One region of the Comamonas sp. GB3 AK4-5 genome, then DNA from elsewhere that is predicted to be linked to it. Evidence: predicted binding sites of a transcription regulator. Region 1 holds the regulator's gene; the other holds the start of a gene.
What was found. Region 1 encodes sigma-54, which starts transcription at its own class of promoters, with help from an activator protein. Its sites were predicted from a motif close to TGGCANGNAANCTGCTTT; they were not measured.

Region 1 (11,812 bases):
GGCTGGAAGGTGCACCGCGAGTTCTATTACAACGACGCGGGTGTGCAGATCGACACCCTGACCAAGAGCACCCAGCTGCGTGCCAAGGGCTTCAAGCCCGGTGACGACTGCTGGCCCACGGACAGCGACAACCCGCTGGCCAAGAATTTCTACAACGGCGACTACATCGCCGACATCGCCCAGGCCTTTTTGGCCAAGGAAACCGTCAGCGCCGATGACCGTGAATTCACCGCCAATGGCGATGTGGATGACTACGACAACATCCGCAACTTTGCCGTGGCCTATCTGCGCAACGAGCAGGACAAGGACTTGCTGGCCTTCAATCTGAAGTTCGACGCGTACTACCTGGAGTCCAGCCTCTACCAGAACGGCCATGTGGAAGAGACCGTAAAGCGCTTGATCGCCAGCGGCTACACCTACGAGCAAGATGGCGCGCTGTGGCTCAAGTCCACCGAGTTCGGTGACGACAAGGACCGCGTGATGCGCAAGTCCGATGGCACCTACACCTACTTTCTGCCCGATGTGGCCTACCACATCCAGAAGTTCCAGCGTGGCTACGGCAAGGTGGTGAACATCCAGGGCACGGACCACCACGGCACCATCGCCCGCGTGCGCGCCGGCCTGCAGGCGGCCAATGTGGGCATTCCCCAGGGCTACCCGGACTATGTGCTGCACACCATGGTGCGCGTGGTGCGCAATGGCGAAGAGGTGAAGATCAGCAAGCGCGCCGGCAGCTATGTGACGCTGCGCGACCTGATCGAGTGGACCAGCAAGGATGCGGTGCGCTTCTTCCTGCTGTCACGCAAGCCCGACACCGAATACACCTTTGACGTGGATCTGGCCGTGGCCCAGAACAACGACAACCCGGTGTACTACGTGCAATACGCCCATGCGCGCATCCAGTCGGTGCTGCGGGCTTGGCAGGAGCAAGGCGGCAAGCAGGAGCTGCTGCAAAGCGTGGACCTGTCCGCGCTGCAAGGCCCGCAGGCCCAGGCGTTGATGCTGCTGCTGGCCAAGTACCCGGAAATGCTGACGGCCGCCGCCGCCGGCAATGCCCCGCACGACGTGACCTTCTACCTGCGCGACCTGGCCTCCAGCTACCACAGCTACTATGACGCCGAGCGCATCCTGGTGGACGATGAAGCGGTCAAGCTGGCGCGCTTGGCCCTGGTCGCCGCCACGGCCCAGGTGCTGCACAATGGCCTGGCCGTACTGGGTGTGTCCGCGCCTGAACGCATGTAAGCATTGACTCTTGAAATTATGAAGACCAAGCAACGTGGTGGAACGCTGATCGGCCTGATCCTGGGCATCATCATCGGCCTGGGTGCCGCTCTGGCGGTGGCGGTGTATGTGACCAAGGTGCCTGTGCCCTTTCTCACCAAGACCCCCAAGGACACCGATGCCAAGGAAGCCGAGCGCAACAAGAACTGGGACCCCAACTCGCCGCTGTATGGCAAGAACCCGGCCACGGCGCCGACCCAGCCCGTGACGCAGCCTGCCACGCCAGCGCCGACCGCGCCGGTCGAGGGTACACCTACGGCACCGGCCACTTCCGGTCCGGCCACAGGGGTGACTCCGCCGCCGACCACGGCGCCCGAGGTCAAAAAGCCCGAAGGCAAGACGACTTCTTCCGACCCGCTGGGTGATCTGGCCAACCAGAAGCTCAAGCAGTCCGAGGCCAAGTCCGCTGCGGCAGCCGATGGCTTTGACTACTTTGTGCAGGCCGGAGCCTTCCGCACCCAGGCCGATGCCGACGCCCAGCGCGCCAAGCTGGCCATGCTGGGCTGGGAGTCCCGCGTGAGCGAGCGCGAGCAAAACGGCCGCACCGTGTTCCGTGTGCGCGTGGGCCCGTTTGGCAAGCGTGATGACGCTGAGCAGCTCAAGGGCAAGCTCGATGGGGCCGGAGTGGATTCGGCTTTGGTGAGGGTGGCGAAGTAAGGAGCACCCCCCTGAGGCGCTGCGCGCCTTCCCCCCGCTCTCGCTTCGCTGCGCTTGCGGGCAGGGGGACGCTGCCGGTGCTGCGGGGCGGCCCTTGCACGGCAGCCCTGACATGGGCCAGGGGCGCCCCAGGGCTTTTGCATCACACCGAACTTTTTGCCTCGCCAGGGCTCTGATGTGGCACTACGCAAACAATCAACAGGAGTAGCTTTGATGAAACGCCGTGAGTTTTCCCTGGCCGTCACTTCGGTCGCATCCACACTGGCGCTGGGCGCCGCATCCAGCGTCCACGCCCAGGCGGCTGCGCCCAAGGAAGGCAAGGACTATGTGAAGCTGTCCAAGCCCGCCACCACGGAAGCGCCTGCTGGCAAGGTGGAGGTGGTCGAGTTCTTCTGGTACAGCTGCCCGCATTGCAAGGACTTCGAGCCCTTGTTCGCCGCGTGGAAGCAAAAAGCACCTGCCAATGTGAGCGTGCGCCGCGTGCCCGTGGCCTTCAACGCCAGCTTCGTGCCCCAGCAAAAGCTTTTCTTTGCGCTGCAGGCCATGCCCAATTTTGATGCCCTGCATATCAAGGTGTTCCACGCCATCCATGCGGAGCGCAACAGGCTGGCCAAGGACGAGGACATCTTTGCCTGGGTGGGCAAGCAGGGTGTGGACGTGGCCAAGTTCAAGGAGGTCTACAACTCCTTCTCGGTCTCCAACCAGATCCGCAAGGCCACGCAGCTGCAGCAGGAGTACGACGTGGAGGGCGTGCCTTCCATGGGCGTGGCCGGCAAGTACTACACCGATGGCCCCCGTGCCGGCAGCATGCAGAACGTGCTGGCTGTGGTGGAGTATCTGGCGGGCAGAAGTAAGGACACCCCCTGAGGCGCTGTGCGCCTTCCCCCTCTCTGGCTTCGCCGGAGGGGGACGGCACCGGCGCTGCGGGGCGGCCCTTGCGCGGTGCCCTGGTATGGGCCGTGCCAGTCTCAACGCTGCGAGTGAGTGCAGTGTTTGTTGTGCGGTGATCTGCCGCAGTGGAAGCCCGCCGTTGTGCGGGCTTTTTGTTGTCTGCAATGTGCTGGAGCAGACCGTAACATCATCGCTGGCCCAGCACACGCTGGGCTGATGTCCGTACCCCCTACAATGGCAGCAAGATTCATGCCTTCTATGACACGCAAACTCCTCCCGCTGCTTCTGCTGGCAGCCCTGGCTGGTGCCATGGGTCCGGCCCAGGCCGAAAAGGCCGATCGCAACAAACCCATGAACATTGAGGCTGACGCGCTGCACCACGACGAGTTGCAGCAGGTCAGCACCTTCACCGGCAACGTGGTGCTCACCAAGGGCACCATCTTGCTGCGCGGAGCCAGGCTCGAAGTGCGCCAGGATGCCGAGGGCTACCAGTTCGGCAAGGTCTGGGCCGAGAAGGGCAAGCGCGCCTTCTTCCGCCAAAAGCGCGACACCCTGGCGGGCGCGCCCGAGGAATATGTGGAAGGCGAAGGCGAGATCATCGAGTACGACGGCAAAAAAGATGATGTGCGCCTGATCCAGCGCGGTCAGCTGCGCCGCTACACCGGTGCCACGTTGAGTGACGACATCACCGGCACCATCATCACCTACAACAACCTGACCGACGTGTTCACCGTGGACGGCAGCCGCCGACCCACGCCGGGCAGCGCGGAAGCGGCCAACAGCTCCGGCAGCCGGGTGCGTGCCGTACTGGTGCCCAAGACCCCACCGGCCGCAGCGCCTGCGGCACCGGCGAACACCGTGTCGCCACTGCAGCCGTCCAACAACCTGAACCCGCGCAAACCGTGACCACTGCCGCCGAGACCCCGTCCCCCGCTGCCAGCAGCCTGGAAGTACGCCATCTGGCCAAATCCTATGGCAGCCGCAAGGTGGTCAAGGATGTGTCGCTCACCGTGCAAAAGGGCGAGGTGGTGGGCTTGCTCGGCCCCAATGGAGCGGGCAAGACCACCTCGTTTTACATGATCGTGGGCCTGGTGCGCAGCGATGCCGGTGACATCCACATCGATGGCCACTCGGTGGCGAACATGCCCATCCACCAGCGCTCGCGTCTGGGGCTGTCCTATCTGCCGCAGGAGGCCTCCATCTTCCGCAAGCTCAGCGTGGAAGAGAATGTGCGCGCCGTGCTGGAGCTGCAGCGCGACGCCCAGGACAAGCCCCTGTCCAAGGCCGAGGTGGAGCAGCGCCTGACAGATCTGCTCAAGGAGCTGCGGGTGGACCATCTGCGTTCCTCGCCCGCGATCGCCCTGTCCGGTGGCGAGCGCCGCCGTGTGGAAATCGCCCGGGCGCTGGCCACGCAGCCGCGCTTCATCCTGCTGGACGAGCCCTTTGCCGGTATCGACCCCATCGCGGTGATCGAGATCCAGCGCATCATCGGCTTCCTCAAGGAACGCGGTATCGGCGTGCTCATCACCGACCACAACGTGCGCGAGACGCTGGGCATCTGCGACCACGCCTTCATCATCAGCGACGGCCATGTGCTGGCGCAGGGTACGCCGGAAGAGATCGTGGAGAACGCCGAAGTCCGGAGGGTCTACCTGGGCGAACATTTCCGCATGTAAGCCCGGCTTCCACCACCAGCCTCCACCATCACCACGCCGAAGACACCGAGCACCAAGGGAGCGCCACGTTGAAGCCAGGTTTGTCCTTGCGAGTCTCGCAACATTTGGCTTTGACGCCGCAATTGCAGCAGTCGATCCGGCTGCTGCAGCTGTCCACCCTGGAGCTGGCCCAGGAAGTCGAGCAGATGCTCGACGACAACCCTTTTCTGGAGCTTTCCCCCGAAGAAGCCCCGCGCGAAGACTTCGGGCTGTCCCAATCCGATGCCCCGGCCCAGGCCGATGACTACGGGGCCGAACAAGCTGCACTTTCAGGAGCTTCAGACGCTGGTGCAGAAAGCGCTGAAGGCCCAAACAATGCAGAAAGTGCCGCCGATTTCGATGCCCCCGACTGGGACGGCGACGGCGGCCACGACCTGCAGCCCGATGACAGCGAATGGGGCGGGGACGCCCCGGCGCGCGGCGCGCTCAAGGACGGGGAGGAGGGCATCAGCGCACTGGATCTGGCGCGTGCCCATGAATCGCTGACCGACCACCTGCTGCGCCAGGCGCTGTCGCTGCACCTGTCCGAGCTGGACGGCCATGTGCTGCGCTATCTGATTGAAAACCTGAACGACGACGGCTATCTGGAAGACACGCTGCAGTCCCTGGCCGAAGGCTTGGCGGGCTGCGAAGACCCGGAGCGCCTGGAAGAGCTGGTGCACCGCTTCACCGTGGCGCTGCGTTTGCTGCACAGCCTGGAACCCGTGGGCGTGGGGGCGCGTGATCTGGGCGAATGCCTGCAACTGCAGCTGCAGCATTTGCAGCAGCGCCGCGAAGCCGATCCCGCCGTACTGGAAACGGCGCTGGCCATTTGCGCACAGCCGCTGGACCTGCTGGCGCGGCGCGATGTGCGCCGTCTGCTGCAGCTCACCGGCCACCATGAGGAGCGCGTTCGCGCCGCCATGGCGCTGATTGCCCGGCTCGAGCCCCGGCCCGGCCGGCGCTTTGCCGATGTGGAGCGCCACATCGTTGTGCCGGATGTGATCGTCACCCGCTCCAGTCGCCGTGCCAGCGAAGGCACACCCCAGTTCAATGTGCAGCTCAATGCCGATGTGATGCCGCGGCTGCGCGTGCACGACATCTATGCCGGTGCGTTGCGCGGCCACAAGGGCAGCGAAGGCCATGCCGGCCTGCAGCAGCGCCTGCAGGAGGCGCGCTGGTTCATCAAGAACGTGCAGCAGCGCTTTGACACCATCTTGCGTGTCTCGCGCGCCATCGTGGAGCGGCAGAAGAATTTCTTTGTGCATGGCGACCTGGCCATGCGCCCGCTGGTGTTGCGCGATATTGCCGATGAGCTGGGCCTGCATGAGTCCACCATCAGCCGCGTGACCACGGCCAAGTACATGGCCACGCCCCATGGCACTTATGAGCTGAAGTACTTTTTCGGCTCCGGCCTGGGCACGGAAACCGGCGGCAATGCCTCGAGCACGGCAGTGCGGGCGCTGATCAAGCAATTCGTCTCGGCAGAGAGCGTGAAAAAGCCGCTGTCGGACAGCCAGATCGCCGACATGCTCAAGGAACAGGGCATTGATTGCGCCCGCCGCACCGTGGCCAAATACCGCGATGCGCTGAAGATTGCACCAGCCAATCTGCGCAAAAAGCTGTAAATATCAGCGTGGATAGCTACCAAAGCAGTAGCGAAAGCCGGGCTGCGGTACCCACCGCACTGCGCAGCATGCCGGCTGGGTAGACAGGGTGGACATACCCCTGCGGGTCAGTAGCTACCGCCATGGCGCGGGCCGGTGGAAACAGGCACATTGGGAGCCACGCGCTGGCGGCTTGCGTGGCAAGCAGGCCTTGGCTTGGCAACCCCCTACAGGCAGGAGACAGACCATGGTTGCACCGCTTTCTTCCGGGGCCTTGCCCCGCACCACCTCGGCGGCCGAAAGGGCCGCAGCAGGCCTGCCGCACCGCGTGGCACACATGGCCGTGGTGGGCAGTCTGAACATGGACCTGGTGCTGACCCTGGAGCGCATGCCCCAGGCGGGCGAGACGGTGTTGGCCCAGACCCTGCAGTCCACCCCGGGTGGCAAAGGCGGCAACCAGGCCCTGGCCTGTGCGCGCCAGGGGGCTGAAGTCACGCTGTTTGCCAGCGTGGGGCGCGACCAGCCCGGCAACCAGCTGCGGCTGGCGCTGCACGCGGCCGGTATCAACGTGGAGCATGTGGCGGTGCAGGAAAGCGTGCCCACGGGCACGGCCGTGGTCATGGTCGAGCCAGGGGGCGAAAACCGCATCTGCGTGGTGGCCGGTGCCAATGCCGAGCTGGTGCTGCCCGAGGAGGCTTTGCTCTATGCGTTGGCCCAGGCAGATTTTCTGCTGCTGCAGCTGGAAGTGCCCGATGCCGTGGTCCTGCAGGCCCTGCAGGCGGCCCACAGCGCGGGCTGCCGCGTGGTGCTCAACCCATCACCCGTGCGCATGCTGCCTGCGGCTTGGTGGCCCCTGGTGCACACCCTGGTGGTGAATGCGCAGGAGGCCGCGGCACTGACCGGTCTGGAGGTCGACGGCCCGGCTGCGGCGCAGCAGACCTGCCAGGCCTTGCTCGCGCGTGGGGTGCAGCAGGTGGTGCTCACCCTGGGGGCACAAGGCGCGGTGGCCGGGGTGGCCCGGGGCTCGCCGCGTCACCATGCCGCCCTGGACTTGCCCGTGGTGGACACCACGGGCGCGGGCGACAGCTTTCTAGGGGCCATGGTCACCCGCTTGGCCGAAGGCGACAGCCTGGCCGATGCCGTGGACTGGGGCATTCGTGCGGCCAGCCTGTGCATGGGCAAAGCCGGTGCACAGCCCTCTATTCCCACCCGGGCGCAGGTGGAAGCGCTGGCGCTGGTGCGCGAGCTGGAGTGAGACATTCTGCTGATGACGCTTGCATAAGCCGCTCCTGAACAAGGAGTGATGCAGCGACGCCACCAGGCTGCGCTTCAGCGCGTGCTGCCGTCGCAGTAGGCGTGCCAGCCTGCCGGCGTGTTCTCAAAGCCGCGCTGCAGGGCCAGCTCCCAGGGGCGCTCGCAGCGCTGGGTACGTTGGCACCAGGAATTCCCGGTGGATGGCTTGCAGCCATGGGCATCGGTGTGGCCACCCAGAATGAGGGCCTCTGGCGCGGCTTCGCTGGAAGTCTGGGGTGCACTGACTGCCGCTGCAGCGGGCTGCGCGGCGGATGGCACAGCGGGTGCTGCAGTGGGCGCGGACTGGCAGGCACCGAGCAAGGTCAGCGCCAGAGCGCCCAGCAGGGCGCGGGGCTGGGCCGCGATGGAAAGCAAAGAGGGCAATGGCATACGCCTATCTTATGCGGCGTCTCATGGTTCTTAGCCCCGTAGCAGTGCCGGGTGTGAGGACGCGGTGCCGTGGTGGCCTTCCAGCCTGAAGCCCGCCACCGCATCGGCCAGCTGGTGGGCCTGCTGCTGCAGGGCCTGTGCGGCGGCCGTGGCCTCTTCCACCAGGGCGGCGTTTTGCTGCGTGCCCTGGTCCATCTGGCTGACAGCGCCGCCGATTTCGGCAATGCCCCGGCTTTGTTCCTGGCTGGCATTGCTGATCTCGGAGACGATGGCGGTGACGCGGCGCACGCTGTCCACCACGTCCTGCATGGTGGTGCCGGCATCCTGCACCAACAGGCTGCCGGTACTCACCTGGCTGACGGAGTCGTCGATCAGCTGCTTGATTTCCTTGGCGGCTTCGGCGCTGCGCTGGGCCAGGGTGCGCACCTCGCCGGCCACCACGGCAAAACCGCGGCCTTGCTCGCCGGCGCGGGCCGCTTCCACGGCGGCATTCAGCGCCAGGATATTGGTCTGGAAAGCGATGCCGTCAATGACGGCAATGATGTCCACGATCTTGCGTGACGCCGCATCGATACCCCCCATGGTTTGCACCACCTGGTTCACCACGGTGCCGCCGTGGGAGGCAATGTCGGAGGCATTGGCGGCCAGCTGGTTGGCCTGCTGGGCATTGGCCGCGTTTTGCTGCACGGTGGCGGTGAGCTGTTCCATGGCCGCGGCGGTTTGTTCCAGCGCGCTGGCCTGCTGCTCGGTGCGCGAAGACAGGTCCTGGTTGCCGCTGGCGATTTCGCTTGTGGCCAGGCGCACCGATTCCGAGGAATCGCGTATGCGCACCAGCACCGAAGCGATCTTGTCCACAAATTGGTTGAAGGCGCGGGCAATCTGGGTGAGCTCGTCATTGCCCTCGGTGCCCAGGCGGCGGGTGAGGTCGCCGTCGCCGGAGGCGATGTCGTTGAGCGCATCGCGCACCACGGCCAGGCGGCGCAGCTGGTGGCTGACGGCTGCTGCCACCAGGACCACGGCGGCCAGCACGCACAGCACGGTGATCAGCACGGACACCTGCAGCAGGCGGCGCAGCGGCAGGGTGGCTTCGTCACGGTCCACGGCCACGGCCAGCACCCAGGGCGTGCCTTCCACACGGGCGGCATACAGCATCTGGGTGGCGCCGCCAATCTGGGCCTGGGCATGGCCTCCCTCGCTGGCCAGCTTGCTCAGCAGCGCGGGCGTCAGCTCGGGTGCCAGGGCGGTGGAGGGCTTGAGGATCAGCTCCTGCTGGGTGTGGACCAAGATATTCGATTGGCCATCCAGCAAAAAGGCAAAGCTCTTGGCCATGGGGTGGATGGCCGCCACCTGCTGGACCACGCTGTCCATGTACATATCGGCGGCCACCACGGTATTGGGCTTGCCTTTGGGGCCGGCTGGCTCGGCAAAGCTGAGGGTCAGCTTGCCATTGGTGGCGTCGACATAGGGCGGCGTCAAAATGGGTTTTCCGGCCTGCATGGCCAGCTGGTACCAGGGGCGCTGTGTGGGGTCGTAGCCCGCATCCACCGGGTCGAGAAACACATGGCGCTTGTCGGCAAAGCCTATGTATGCGTCGTCAAAGCCACCGGCCTGTTTGGCTGCACGCAAAAAGGGCAGAGGATCGGCCTGGCCCAGCGCATATTGGATGGCGCCGGTGATGCGCTGCTTTTCCTGTACCCATTCCGTCAGCACATGGGCGTGGACATGCGTGAGCTGGCCTATGCGTTCGTCCAGACCCGACAGCGTGTTGCCACGGACGATGAAGAAGCTCACCAGGGCCAGGACCACCAGTGACAGCGTGGTGATGGCCACGCAAATACCGATCAGGCGGGCGCGCAGACTTTGGAACATGGCTGTGATTCCGAGAGGGAAAGGGTGAGCCAAATGTAACCAAAGCCTACCAAGGCGGCGGCCCCGTTTGGGAGGATAGGCCTCTCGGGATTTAGGGTGCAGCACTGCCCCACGCACCCAGGATGCATGGGGCGTGGGCAGGCTGCTCAGCGCTGCAGCAGTGCCGGGTGCGAGGACGCGGTGCCGTGGTTGGCATCCAGTCGGAAGCCCGCCACCGCGTCGGCCAGTTGGTGGGCCTGTTGCTGCAGGGCCTGTGCGGCGGCCGTGGCCTCTTCCACCAAGGCGGCGTTTTGCTGCGTGCCTTGGTCCATCTGGCTGACGGCGCCGCCGATTTCGGCAATGCCCCGGCTTTGCTCCTGGCTGGCGTTGCTGATCTCGGAGACGATGGCGGTGACGCGGCGCACGCTGTCCACCACGTCCTGCATGGTGGTGCCGGCGTCTTGCACCAGGCGGCTGCCGGTGCTGACCTGGCTGACGGAGTCGTCGATCAGCTGCTTGATTTCCTTGGCGGCTTCGGCGCTGCGCTGGGCCAGGGTGCGCACCTCGCCGGCCACCACGGCAAAACCGCGGCCTTGCTCGCCGGCGCGGGCCGCTTCCACGGCAGCGTTCAGCGCCAGGATATTGGTCTGGAAAGCGATGCCGTCAATGACGGCAATGATGTCCACGATCTTGCGCGATGCCGTGTCGATGCCACCCATGGTCTGCACCACCTGGTTCACCACGGTGCCGCCGTGGGAGGCGATGTCAGATGCATTGGTGGCCAGCTGGTTGGCCTGCTGGGCATTGGCCGCGTTTTGCTGCACGGTGGCGGTGAGCTGCTCCATGGCCGCGGCGGTCTGCTCCAGCGCGCTGGCCTGCTGCTCGGTGCGCGAAGACAGGTCCTGGTTGCCGCTGGCGATTTCGCTTGTGGCCAGGCGCACCGACTCCGAGGAATCGCGTATGCGCACCAGTACCGAGGCGATCTTGTCCACAAACTGGTTGAAGGCCCGGGCAATCTGGGTGAGCTCGTCATTGCCCTCGGTGCCCAGGCGGCGGGTCAGGTCGCCGTCGCCGGAGGCGATATCGTTGAGCGCATCGCGCACCACGGCCAGGCGGCGCAGCTGGTGGCTGACGGCCGCAGCCACCAGGACCACGGCGGCCAGCACGCACAGCACGGTGATCAGGGCGGACACCTGCAGCAGCTCGCGCACGGGCAGGGTGGCTGCATCGCGGTCCACGGCCATGGCCAGCACCCAGGGCGTGCCTTCCACGCGGGCGGCATACAGCATCTGGGTGGCGCCACCTATCTGCACCTGGGTGTGGCCGCCAGCATCGGCCAGGCCATTGAGCAATGCGGGTGTCAGCTCGGGTGCCAGAGCGGTGGAGGGTTTGAGGATCAGGTCCGCCTGGGCATGGGCCAGAATGTTCGATTGCCCATCCAGCAAAAAGGCAAAGCTCTTGGCCATGGGGTGGATGGTGGCCACTTTCTGCACCACGCTGTCCAGAAACAGGTCGGCGCCCATGACGCCGACCACGGCCTGGCCGGGTTGGCTCAAGGGTGCGGCCAGGGTGACGGTCAGCTTGCCCGAGGTCGCGTCCACATAGGCCTGGGTGACGATGGGCTTGCCGGCTTGCGCAGCCTGCTGGTACCAGGGGCGGGTGGTGCCGTCGAAACCTTCGGGGGGCGGGGAGGTAGAGACATGGCGCTTGTCGGCATAGGACACAAAAGCGGCGTCAAAGCCGCCTGCTTGCTGCACCGCCAGCATCAAAGGCTGTGGGTCTGCCGCGTCGGAGGCATGGCGCATGGAGCCGACCACGCGCTGCTTTTCCTCCAGCCAGGTCTCGATCTCATGGGCATGCACGCGGGTGAGCTGGCCGATGCGGTCATTCAGAGACGACAGGGTGTTGCTGCGGACACCGAAGAAGGTCACGAGGGCCAAGACCACCAGCGACAGCGTGGTGATGGCCACGCAAATACCAATCAGACGAGCACGCAAACTTTGAAACATGGTGGCGATTCCGAAAGGGTGAATGGGAAGAGAACTCAGCGTGCGTTTGACTGTATCAAAAGGTAGACAAGCGGTATTGACGGAATTTGGCGCATAAAGTGGCTTTGCGCGCGGGCGCTGCCCGTAGGGCCGGGCCACCATA
Region 2 (11,812 bases), 1.2 Mb from region 1:
GCAGATAAACCCGCACGCTAATGAAAATCAGCCCTTACGCCGCGCGTACTCATTCTCCTTTGGGGCCTTGTAGAGTGTCGGCTCCGGAGGTTCTGGGCACCAATATTGATCAGCAGTCCAGCAGCCGTACGCCGAGCTTGCGCGCTTCAGCGCCTGCTTCCACTCGTTCTCGTACGCGTTGTACTCTCTGGTGCCAAACGGATAAGGCGGGCGGAACTCGCCGCGCATTCTGTGATAGTCCCGGCGGCCTTCTTCTTTGGCTGCAAGGAGGCGTAGTTCTGCTTCATCAGGAAGAGCATCTGTCATGCGCAAATGCTACAGCGCTCGATGCGGTGATGGTGTTTACCAGACGGATGATGAGGTGTGAATTTCTGGCAATTTAAGCACCTTCATCAATGATGGGTAGATTGATGGGTAGGAAAGAAAAAGCGCCTGAAAGGCGCTTGTTTCCTAGTGTGCTGGCGGAGGCTGTGAGATTCGAACTCACGGAAGGATCACTCCTTCGGCAGTTTTCAAGACTGCTGGTTTAAACCACTCACCCAAACCTCCGGAAGCTGCGATTCTACACAAGCGCATCGGGGTTTTGCGCTTGGGCGCCAACCGTGCGCCCACATGGGGGCGTAGGGACCATCAACATGTTCTTAGCTGCTGGCTGCGATGGCCCTGGGCTCGTGCCCCATGCCGTAGGCGCGCTCGACCTTGGCGATGCGCAGCTCAAAGTGCTGATACCAGATGCGATGCCCTTTGTGCTGGGCGACCTGGTGTTCGGCGTTGCGCTTCCATTGCTGAATGGCGGCTTCGCTCTCCCAATACGACACGGTGATGCCAAAGCCGTCGGTATCGCGTGTGCTCTCAGCGCCCAGGTAGCCGGGCTGTTGGCTGGCGAGTGCGGCCATGTGGTTGGCCATGTCGTTATAGCCCCGCTCCCCTACCGTGCGTTGCGAGGTGAAGATGGCCGCGTAATAGGGCGGTGGGGGTGTTTGTGCAAACAGCGGGAGCATGGCGGGAATGGCGAGTGGCGGAAAGGCAAAGCATAGGCGTCGGAGGGCCGTGCTCCGTAAAAAAGAGTGTCTGTTCTCATCCAGAAACGGCTTGCAGACTGGATGGGTGTGTTTTTTGCGTGTGCCTGCGCTGTGTGCCACTGGAATGGATGAAGCCTCATGACGAAGTCTGCAGATATATCGCTCCCTTTGGATGAACCAGGCGTTGTCCATCATGCGCAGCCGGTGTGGCGCGCTTGCGGCGCCGCCCATGTGGCGGTGTATGGCACTTTGCGCGCGGGCTGCATCAACGACATCGCCAAGCTCAGGCCCGGTATCGCCTGCCAGGGCAAGACCCTGCTGACGGGGACTTTGTATGACCTGGGCTGGTATCCGGGCCTGGTGCTGCACGGAGAGCAGGCCGTGCTGGCCGAGGTCTATCCCATGGACGATGCACTGGAGCAGGCCATGGATGGCATAGAAGGCCTGTGGCCCCAGGACCTGGGCGAGTACCGTAAACGTGTGCTGACCCTGCCGGTGATGCAGCTGCAGGGTGGCCAGCAGCCCATGGCCTTGCTGGTTTACGAGGCCAGGCCCGCCACTGTGCGCCAGGCACCGGTGATTGCGGCCAGTGACTGGAGGGCGTGGATGCGCAGCAAAGGAGCGCATCCGGGCATGGTGTTTCAGCTCAACACCGTGCAGGCCTCGGGTTGATGGTGCAAGGCCGCCTGGATCTGGTGCGCGGCTGACTGTGGATGGAACCAAAAGCGTGAGCTGTCTATTGCGTGTACCTGCAGTGCAAAGAAGTGGCACGCGACTTGCAAGGAGATGCTGAACCCGTCGCGCTGCGGCGGGCGATAGACCAGCCTTGGAGGTTTTCATGCACCCGCGTCGTTTCACAACCCTGGCCGCAGCGGCGGCCCTTGCCGGCTTTGGATTCTTTGGCCTGTCCGCCCAGGCTGCCGACACCATCAAGGTGGGCGTGCTGCACAGCCTCTCGGGCACGATGGCGATTTCGGAAACCGTGCTCAAAGACACGGTGTTGATGGCGATTGACGAGATCAACGCCAAGGGCGGCGTGCTGGGAAAAAAGCTGGAGCCCGTGGTGGTCGACCCGGCCTCCGACTGGCCGCTGTTTGCCGAACGCAGCCGCCAGCTGCTGAGCAAGGACAAGGTGGCCGTGATCTTTGGCTGCTGGACCAGCGTGTCGCGCAAGTCGGTATTGCCGGTGGTGGAAGAGCTCAACGGCCTGTTGTTCTACCCCGTGCAGTATGAGGGGGAAGAACTCTCCAAAAACGTGTTCTACACCGGCGCCGCGCCCAATCAGCAGGCCATTCCCGCCGTGGACTATCTGATGGGCAAGGACGGCGGTGGTGCCAAGCGCTGGGTGCTGCTGGGCACCGACTATGTCTACCCGCGCACCACCAACAAAATCCTGCGCGCCTACCTCAAAGCTAAGGGCGTGAAGGACGGCGACATCGACGAAAAATACACGCCCTTTGGCCACAGCGACTACCAAACCATCGTGGCCGACATCCAAAAGTTCAGCCAGGGCGGCAAAACGGCGGTGGTGTCCACCATCAACGGCGATTCCAACGTGCCCTTCTACAAGGAGCTGGGCAATGCCGGTCTCAAGGCCAGGGATGTTCCGGTGGTGGCCTTCAGTGTGGGCGAGGAAGAGCTGCGCGGTGTGGACACCAAGCCCCTGGTAGGCCATCTGGCGGCCTGGAATTACTTTCAGTCGATCAAGAGCCCGGAAAACCAGGCCTTCATCCAGAAGTGGAGCGCCTATGCCAAGGCCAAGAACATTCCCGGCCACAAGGAAAAGCCGCTGACCAATGACCCCATGGAGGCCACTTACATCGGCGTGAACATGTGGAAGCAGGCCGTGGAAAAGGCCAAGACCACCCAGGTCGACCAGGTGATTGCCGCCATGGCGGGCCAGACCTTTCAGGCCCCCAGTGGCATCACCAGCCAGATGGATGCCAAAAACCACCACCTGCACAAAAGCGTGTTCATCGGCGAGATCAAGGCCGATGGCCAGTTCAACGTCGTGTGGAAGAGCAAAGGCCCCATCAAGGCCCAGCCCTGGAGCCCTTTGATTGCCGGCAACGACAAGAAAAAAGACGAGCCCGAGAAAAAGTAACCCCCTGTGCCTGAGAGAGCTCTGGCCGTTCTGGTGGGCGGCCGGCGCTTTCGAAAAATGTTTTGATCAAAACGCCTTAAAACGCTGATACAGAGCGCACACCATGCTCTTATTTTGGAAGAATTTCTGCATGTGGAAATTGTGGCGAATGCTGCGCTTGCGCTTGCGCCTGCACAGCCTCCTGCTGGGCGCTGTCATGCTGGCTGGGCTGCTGTCGGCCCCCGCCCAGGCCTTGACGGCCGAGCAGGCGCAGGCCATGGCGGCCGGAGGCAGCGACAGCCGCATCGCCGCCTTGCAGGCCGCCGTGCTGGCGCCCGATGCGCGCACGGCAGATTTTTTGCGGGCTCTGGCCGACGATACGGTGGTGCTGGCCCAGGGCAGGGCCTGGATGGTGCAGGGCAAGCAGGCGGTAGACCCCGTCACCGGCCAGGCCGTGCTGATGCCTGCGGATGCCGAGGCTGTGGTGAGCAACAACCGAATACGCAGCGAGATCGACACCGCCCTGGCTGCGCTGGATCTGCGCCATGCCGAAGCCGCCAAGCGCCTGGCCGCAGCCCAGGCCTTGCAGCAAGATGCTACGCCCGAGCGCCTGCCGCTGCTGGAGCAGGCGCTGGCCCAGGAAAGCGATGCTGCCGTGCAAGCCGCGCTGCAGCAGGCCCGTGCTGCAGCCCTGCTGGGCAGCAGCGATGCCGGCCAGCGCATGGCCGCCGCAGCCCAGTTGGCGCGTGCGGCCACGCCGGCCACCCGGCGGCTGCTGAGCGAGCGTCTGGCCGAGGAGGGCGACGACAAGGTGGGCAAGGCGCTGACGCGCGCGCTGGCCGAGGTGGATGACCGCCTGGCCTGGGGCGAGCGTCTGGGCGTGGTGTTTTCCGGCATCAGCCTGGGCAGCATCTTGCTGCTGGTGGCCTTGGGCCTGGCCATCACCTATGGGCTGATGGGGGTCATCAACATGGCCCATGGCGAGCTGATGATGGTGGGCGCCTATGTCACCTATGTGGTGCAGTCCCTGTTTCGCAGCTACTTGCCGGGCGGTTTTGACGGCTATTTGCTGGTGGCGGCCCCCATGGCTTTTTTGACGGCAGCCCTGGTGGGGGCGGTGATGGAGCGCGGTGTGTTGCGCTTTTTGTATGGCCGCCCGCTGGAGACGCTGCTGGCCACCTGGGGCATCAGCCTGGTGCTGATGCAGCTGGTGCGCTCGTTGTTTGGCGCGCAGAACGTGGGCGTGGAAAACCCGGCGTGGATGAGTGGGGGCTGGCAACTGTTGCCCAATCTCATGCTGCCGCTGAACCGTGTGGTGATTGTGCTGTTTGCCCTGGCCGTGCTGGCGGGCGTGGCCTGGTTGATTGCCCGCACCCGCCTGGGCCTTTTTGTGCGCGGTGTGACGCAAAACCGTGCCATGGCAGCCTGCACGGGGGTGAACACGGCCAGGGTGGACACCCTGGCCTTTGCCCTGGGCAGCGGTATTGCTGGCTTGGCCGGCTGCGCCTTGAGCCAGGTGGGCAATGTGGGGCCGGACCTGGGCAAGAGCTACATCGTCGACGCCTTCATGGTGGTGGTGCTGGGTGGTGTGGGCCAGCTGGCAGGCACGGTCTATGCCGCCCTGGGCCTGGGCGTGCTGAACAAATTCCTCGAAGGCTGGACCGGAGCGGTGCTGGCCAAGATCGCGGTGCTGGTGCTGATCATCGTCTTTATCCAGAAGCGGCCGCAGGGCTTGTTTGCTTTGAAAGGCAGAGCATGACCCCCCTGAGTCGCCTGCGGCGCCTTCCCCCAGGGGACGACACCGGCGCTTCGGGGCGGCCCTTGCGCGGTGTCTCTGGTCTGAGCTGTGCCAGTTTTGTGCGTCGTGGTTTCAAGCGGAGCGGGGTGTTGTGCCGGAGCCCCTGAGTCGCCTGCGGCGCTTTCCCCCAGGGGGCGCACCGGTGCGGCCGGCCTAGGCTTTTGCGCGGTGTTCCTGGCGGAAGCGCGCTTTATCCAGCGCTGTGCACCTGTGCCTTTGTATGCGTGTGATGGAGGGTTGAGATGTATGTGAGCACTCTTTCTGCTTCGGTGCCGCGGCTGCAACTGCCGCGGCGCAAGCCGTTGCTGTCGCGTGCGGGTTGGTCGGCTTTTGTGCTGGCTTTGCTGGCGGTGTGCGCGCTGGCGCCGGTGCTCAATCTGTGGGTGCCTCCCAGCAGTGCACTGCATCTGTCCGACTATGCCGTGGGCCTGCTGGGCAAGATCATGTGCTACGCAATCTGCGCCCTGGCCATGGATTTGATCTGGGGCTATAGCGGCATTCTCAGCCTGGGCCATGGCCTGTTTTTTGCGCTGGGTGGCTATGTCATGGGCATGTATTTGATGCGCCAGACCGGCAGCGCGCTGCCGGAGTTCATGGTGTTTCTGGACTGGCAGGCGTTGCCCTGGTTCTGGCAGCTGTCGGACAGCTTTGCCGCCACGGTGGTGCTGGTGTTGGCCGTGCCGGGGCTGGTGGCCTTTATCTTTGGCTGGTTCGCCTTTCGCTCGCGCATCCAGGGGGTGTATTTTTCCATCATCACCCAGGCGCTGACCTATGCCGCCATGCTGCTGTTTTTCCGCAATGAGACGGGCTTTGGTGGCAACAACGGCTTTACCGATTTCAAGCGCATCCTGGGCTATCCGCTGGCCACGCCGCAGATGCGCATGCTGCTGTTTGTGATCACGGGCTGCACCTTGCTGGGCTTTTATCTGCTGGCGCGCTGGCTGGTGGCCAGCAAGTTTGGCCGTGTGCTGCAGGCCCTGCGCGATGCGGAAACACGGCTCATGTTTTCGGGCTATGCGCCGCTGCCCTACAAGCTCAGCATCTGGGTGCTCAGCGCCATGATGTGTGGCGTGGCCGGGGCGCTGTATGTGCCCCAGGTGGGCATCATCAACCCGGGCGAGATGTCGACGGCCAGTTCCATCGAAATAGCGGTCTGGGCCGCGGTGGGGGGGCGTGCCACGCTGGTGGGGCCGGTGGCGGGCGCCGTGTTGGTGAATGGGGCCAAGAGCTGGCTCACCGTGGTGGCACCCGAGGTCTGGCTGTATTTTCTGGGCGCGCTGTTTGTGGCGGTGACGCTGTGGCTGCCGCAGGGGCTGGCCGGCCTGGTGCGCCAATTGCACACCAGGTTGCACGGCAGGCTGCGAGCCAGGAAGGAGGCGCCGCATGACGCCTGATTTGATGGACGAGGGCGCACGCCGTGTGCTGGCACATGCCCAGCGCGAAGCCGCGCTACAGACAGAATCCGGTGGGCGGGCCGCTGGCTATGGCCGCCTTGCCACGCCGGGCGAGCTGGACACCACGCATGGCCGGATCCTGTATCTGGATGATGTGCATGTGAGCTTTGACGGCTTCAAGGCCATCAACGGCCTGAGTCTGGACATTGCCCCGGGTGAGCTGCGCTGCATCATCGGCCCGAATGGTGCGGGCAAGACTACGCTGATGGACATCATCACCGGCAAGACCCGGCCGGACAGCGGCTCGGTGTTTTTCGGCTCCACCATCGACCTGCTGCGCCACAACGAGCCTGAAATTGCCCAGCTGGGTATTGGCCGCAAGTTCCAGAAGCCCACGGTGTTCGAGCAGCTGACGGTGTTCGAGAACCTGGAGCTGGCGCTGAAAACGCACAAGGGCCAAGACCGCGCGGTGTGGCCCAGCCTGTTCTTTCGCCTGGACAGCGCGGACAGTGACCGGCTGGCCGAGGTGCTGCACACCATCCACCTGGCAGGCAGCCTGCAGCGCCAGGCCGGCGAGCTGTCCCACGGGCAAAAGCAGTGGCTGGAGATTGGCATGCTGCTGGTGCAAGAGCCAAGGCTCTTGCTGCTGGACGAACCCGTGGCAGGCATGAGCGATGCGGAAACCGCGCGCACGGCCGAGCTGTTTCTGTCGCTCAAGGGCAAGCATTCGCTGATGGTGGTGGAGCACGACATGGGCTTTGTCCAGGCCATCAGCGAGCAGGTCACCGTGCTGTGTGAGGGGCGGGTGCTGGCCGAGGGGACTCTGGCCCAGGTACAGGCCGATGCGCGCGTGATCGAGGTGTACCTTGGTCGCTAAAAAATGAGCTATCAATGCGCTTGCAGCCGTCGACTCAGGGTGAAAACCATTGGGGTCTGGCTTTTTCAAAGCAAGAGATGCTATGAATTTTCAAGGCGCTCCAGCGCCAAAGGAATGGGCAGTGCCATATGCTTGAAGTTCGCAATCTGCAGCAGTACTACGGCGGCTCCCACATACTGCGCGATGTCAGCCTGACGGCCAAGGCCGGCCAGGTCACGGTGCTGCTGGGGCGCAACGGCGTGGGCAAGACCACGCTGCTCAAAAGCCTGATGGGCCAGTTGCCGCTGCGCAGCGGCAGCATCCGCTGGCAGGGGCAGGCCATACAGGGGCACACGCCCTATGAGCGCGCCCGCTCCGGCATAGGCTATGTGCCCCAGGGGCGGGAGATCTTCGGGCGGCTGACGGTGCAAGACAATCTGCGCATGGGCCTGGCCTATCGCAGCGGGCGCACGCCCATTCCCCAAGACCTGTTCCAGCTGTTTCCCGTGCTGCAGGAGATGCTGCAGCGGCGCGGCGGTGACCTCTCGGGCGGCCAGCAGCAGCAGCTGGCCATTGCCCGTGCGCTGGCACCCGGGCCCCAACTACTGATTCTGGACGAGCCCACCGAGGGCATACAGCCCAGCATCATCAAAGACATAGGCCGGGTGATCCGCATGCTGGCCAAGGAGCGCGGCCTAGCCGTGCTGCTGTGCGAGCAGTATGTGGACTTTGCCCTGGAGCTGGCCGATCACGTGGTGGTGATGGAGCGTGGAGCGGTCCGCTACGCGGCCCGGTTTCAGCCGGATATTGCCGACGAGATCAGATCCCTGGTGGCGGTGTAGTGGCAAGCCATTTCGGCCGGTGCCCATGTTGCAGGCCTGAGTTTTTGCGACACGGCCTGCTTTTCGGCTCGGCAAAAGCACCTGACCGCAACCCCGTGCAATGGGGTATTTGTGGCTGCTTGATGTTCAAAAGAACGACATAGCCTCCACAAGCTGTGGCATGGCGTAGGTCTATTAAAAACCGACTGGTCGGTTTTTAATAGAATGCAAAACCGCAAACTGCTTTGGCGGTCTTGCTGTGCTGGGGCCGAGCGCTACAGCCACACAAGGCCGCCTGTGATGGGCGAGGCATGGCAGCAAGACTGCAGGCCTGCCTGGGTTCCCAACAGGTTTTTATGACGACAATTTTCGAAGCCGCAGGGGCAGACGCCCATGGCCGAGCCCCTCACTTCATGTGGTGGAATTTCTTGATTCTTCTGGGGGCGTTCTGTGCTTTCCCCTTGATGGATTTGATGCCGCAGTGGACGGCGTGGGAAAGCGGTCCACTGGAAGGCGCACAGAATTTCATTTTGCTGGCCGGTGGCCTGGCCGCCATGGCGGCCGTTCGCGAATTGCGTACGCCGAGTAGCAAGGCCTTGCTGGCCATTGCCGCACTGTTCTGGATCGCATTTCTGGGGCGAGAGCTCGCCTGGGGGGCTGTGTTTGTACCGCCGGAAATGATGACCGAGTGGGGGCCGTCCTGGAGTTCCAAGCATCTCTGGTATCGCCCCGCTGTGCCCTATGTGCTGGCTGCCATGGGGCTTCTTGCGGCCTATTGGTGGCTGCATTACCGGGTGTGGAGTGAGGTGTTGCTGCGCCTGGCGCGTGAGCGGGCCCTGCCGCTGTTTGCCTTGGGGCAGTTTGTGGCGTACATGGTGCTTGCCACCAATGCGGAAGGGCATGGCTTTGTACGCCTGGAGGACTGGTATGGCACGCAGGTGATGGTGCTGGAGGAGCTGATGGAAACCCTGGGCTATCTGGCATTGCTGCTGGCCCAGGCCATGGTGGTTTTCCATTTGCGCCAACCAGTGCAGCAAGAGTCAGGCAGGTAGACCGCTCACCACAGCAGCCCGGCCGCGGCGGCTGCACCGCTGTACTGCTACGGGGCCGTGGAGGGCGTCGCATCAGCGCTGCCTATGCTGTTGGTGGTGCCACCCGCAGCCATGCCCAGGCCTGTATTGCTGCGGAGTCAGTGGGAAGCACGCAAGTTGTGATTGAATGGCAGCCAAAATTGACTGCTGCCCCATTGCCATGTCTGCTCCTTCCCCTGCCTTGCGGCAGCGCCTTCCTGCGGAACTTCGTATCTGCCAGATACTGAATGCCGCCTTGTCTGAGTTCGCACGCTGCGGCTATACGGCTGCGCGCATGGACGATATTGCGAAGGCCGCCGGCCTTTCCAAAGGCGGGCTGTATGCCCATTTCGCCTCCAAGGAAGCGCTGCTGCAATCGCTGCTGGAAAGGCTTTTGGAGCATTCGCTGGATGAAAACTTCCGCTGGTGGCCCGAAGAAGTGCAAACCCTGGAAGCGTTGGTGGATGCCTTTGTCGAGCATTCGCTGGGGCGGCTGGCCCTTCCCGGTGTCTTGCCTACATTGCGCTTGCTGCTCGCCGAAAGCCCACGCCTGCCGCCAGCCATCAAGCAGTGGTACCAGCAGGTCATCCAGCAGACGGAAAAAAACCACGAGCGATTGATTCGCCACGGCATTGAACAAGGTCTGCTGCCTTGCAACTCCAAGCTGCTGGACTGGAGTCTGCTGATGACGCCTTTGCTGCACAGCCTGTTCATGATTCTGGCCAGCGGCAATCCACTGAGTGCCGAGGACATCGAGGCCCTGCGCCCACGGCACAAGGCCATGCTGCTGCATCTGCTGCGCCCCACGGCGGACAGCACGCAGACCGAGGCGCAGGCCTGCCCCTTGAGCCAGGGTATTGCAAAAGCCTAGGTAGGCTAAGAGCGTGTTCACGATCTCTACGCAGGCGCGTTGGAGCGCAATCGGGATGAGTTCGAAGTGATGGGGCGCAGCTTGCACCGGGGTGCAAGCAAGCGCCAGCGCGAAGAAATCGCCCGATTTCGCTCCAACCCTTCGGGCCAGTGGCTTTGCGGGCGGTCTGCTGTGTTGCGAATCCTCGCAATAGCGCGGCTATTGCTGCGGTATCGCGCCTTGTATCCCATCCCGCAAAGACACTGGCGCGTCGCGAGGAGATCGTGAACACGCTCTAAGGCAGCGGCCTGCGCAATCAAACCGTCCTGGTGGTTTGCAGCTGCCGTGACAGATCCAGCAGATTGCGCGCATGCCAGCCATTGCCGGCTTGGGCAGAGACGTCCTTGGGTTGGTCGGCACCAAACTCCAGCGGGCGCTCGATATACGCGGTCTGCAGGCCGCAGCCGCGCGCGGCTGCCAGGTCGTTGTGGTGGGCGGCCACCAGCATCACTTCACTGGGCTCCACGCCAAAGATGTCGGCCACGCCCAGGTAGACCGAGGGGCTGGGCTTGTAGGCTCTGAAAACCTCGGCGCTCAGAATGCAGTCCCAGGGCAGGCCCGCATGCTTGGCCATGGCCGTCAGCAGGCCGAGGTTGCCGTTGGACAGCGTGCAGATGGTGAAGTGCTGCTTGAGCTCGCTGAGGCCGGCCACAGCATCGCCCCAGGGGGCCAGCCGCTGCCAGACCCGGTTGAGCTGCTGGCGCTGCTCCTCGTCCAGATGACCCAGACCGAACTGGGGCAGGATGCTGTCCAGTATCTGGCGGTGCAGGGTATCCAGGCGTGCCCAGCCCCGGGCCCCGCTGCGCACCTGTTCCATGGCCGGCTGGTAGCCCGCGCGCCAGGCGCGGGCAAAGTCGGCGGCGGGCACTTGCGGGTAATAGCGTTGCATCTCGCGCACGATGCTGCCGTGCCAGTCCACCACGGTGCCAAAAATATCGAAGGCCAGAATGCGAGGGAGAAATACATGCATGGTGCCGCCCATGGTGTGCAGGCCTGCATTGGGCGGCTATGGGGGCTGGCCCCGGTGACAGCATGCGCAGCCCCATGCTACTGCGCACGTGTTGAACCTCCTTGCGGTGCGCCTACGCATGGGGCGCAAGACCTTTTCAATGCTTGCGGCTTGGGGGCCTGGCGCGCAGCGCTGCTTCGTAGAGTGGCAGCACGGTGGGGACATAGGCCTCCAGCGTGGTGATGCGGTCGTTGTTGGCGGGGTGGGTGCTGAGAAAGCCCGCGCCTTGCTGGCCTCCGCTCAGCCGCTGCATCTTCTTCCAGGTCGAGGACGCGTTCGCTGGGTTGTAGCCGGCGCGGGCCATGAGTTCCAGGCCGATGACATCGGACTCCAGCTCCATGGCGCGGGAGTTGGGCAGGTGCACCAGCAGATTGGAGCCCGCATCCAGCAAGCTGCTGTCTATGCCAGCGGCGGCCGACACGGTGGCGGTGAGCACATTCGATAGGACTTGCTGCGAGACTTTTTCGCGCGAGTGCTCACGCAGGGCATGGGCGATTTCATGGCCCATGACGGCGGCCAGCTCGTCATCGCTGAGTTGCAGCTTGCGCACAATGCCGGTGTAGACCCCGATCTTGCCCCCGGGAGCGCAGAAGGCGTTGATCTCGTCCGACTCGAAAACATTGATCTCCCAGGCCCAGTTCTGGGCGTCAGGGCGGAATACGGCCACATGGGCGATCAGGTCCTGGCCGATTTTGCGCACCCGCTGGGTCATGGCCTGGTCGGTGTTGAGCAGCTTCTTGGAGCGGGCATCGCTGGTCAGCTGCTGAAAGCCCTTGGCTGCCTGGGAGTTGACGGCTTCGCTGGACACCAGCAGCAACTGGCTGCGCTGCAAGCCGATGGCGCCGGTGT

Region 2: a site for sigma-54 is predicted at 1,788-1,805, ahead of urtA (urea ABC transporter substrate-binding protein). Genes of this name have one in related genera too.

The regions. Positions count from the first base shown of each region.
Region 1 covers NZ_CP166730.1:4,911,302-4,923,113, reverse strand. The annotation lists gene argS (arginine--tRNA ligase) at 1-1,242, shown strand, start outside; gene ACA027_RS21755 (SPOR domain-containing protein) at 1,261-1,938, shown strand; gene ACA027_RS21750 (thiol:disulfide interchange protein DsbA/DsbL) at 2,152-2,805, shown strand; gene lptA (lipopolysaccharide transport periplasmic protein LptA) at 3,088-3,735, shown strand; gene lptB (LPS export ABC transporter ATP-binding protein) at 3,732-4,505, shown strand; gene ACA027_RS21735 (RNA polymerase factor sigma-54) at 4,574-6,151, shown strand; gene ACA027_RS21730 (ribokinase) at 6,378-7,385, shown strand; gene ACA027_RS21725 (hypothetical protein) at 7,460-7,813, opposite strand; gene ACA027_RS21720 (methyl-accepting chemotaxis protein) at 7,844-9,682, opposite strand; gene ACA027_RS21715 (methyl-accepting chemotaxis protein) at 9,829-11,670, opposite strand.
Region 2 covers NZ_CP166730.1:3,752,900-3,764,711, reverse strand. The annotation lists gene ACA027_RS16975 (hypothetical protein) at 28-306, opposite strand; tRNA gene ACA027_RS16970 (tRNA-Ser) at 460-549, opposite strand; gene ACA027_RS16965 (antibiotic biosynthesis monooxygenase) at 642-1,001, opposite strand; gene ACA027_RS16960 (gamma-glutamylcyclotransferase) at 1,161-1,694, shown strand; gene urtA (urea ABC transporter substrate-binding protein) at 1,861-3,126, shown strand; gene urtB (urea ABC transporter permease subunit UrtB) at 3,323-4,864, shown strand; gene urtC (urea ABC transporter permease subunit UrtC) at 5,152-6,297, shown strand; gene urtD (urea ABC transporter ATP-binding protein UrtD) at 6,287-7,174, shown strand; gene urtE (urea ABC transporter ATP-binding subunit UrtE) at 7,303-7,995, shown strand; gene ACA027_RS16930 (hypothetical protein) at 8,331-9,026, shown strand; gene ACA027_RS16925 (TetR/AcrR family transcriptional regulator) at 9,226-9,915, shown strand; gene ACA027_RS16920 (haloacid dehalogenase type II) at 10,211-10,936, opposite strand; gene ACA027_RS16915 (M48 family metallopeptidase) at 11,061-11,812, opposite strand, start outside.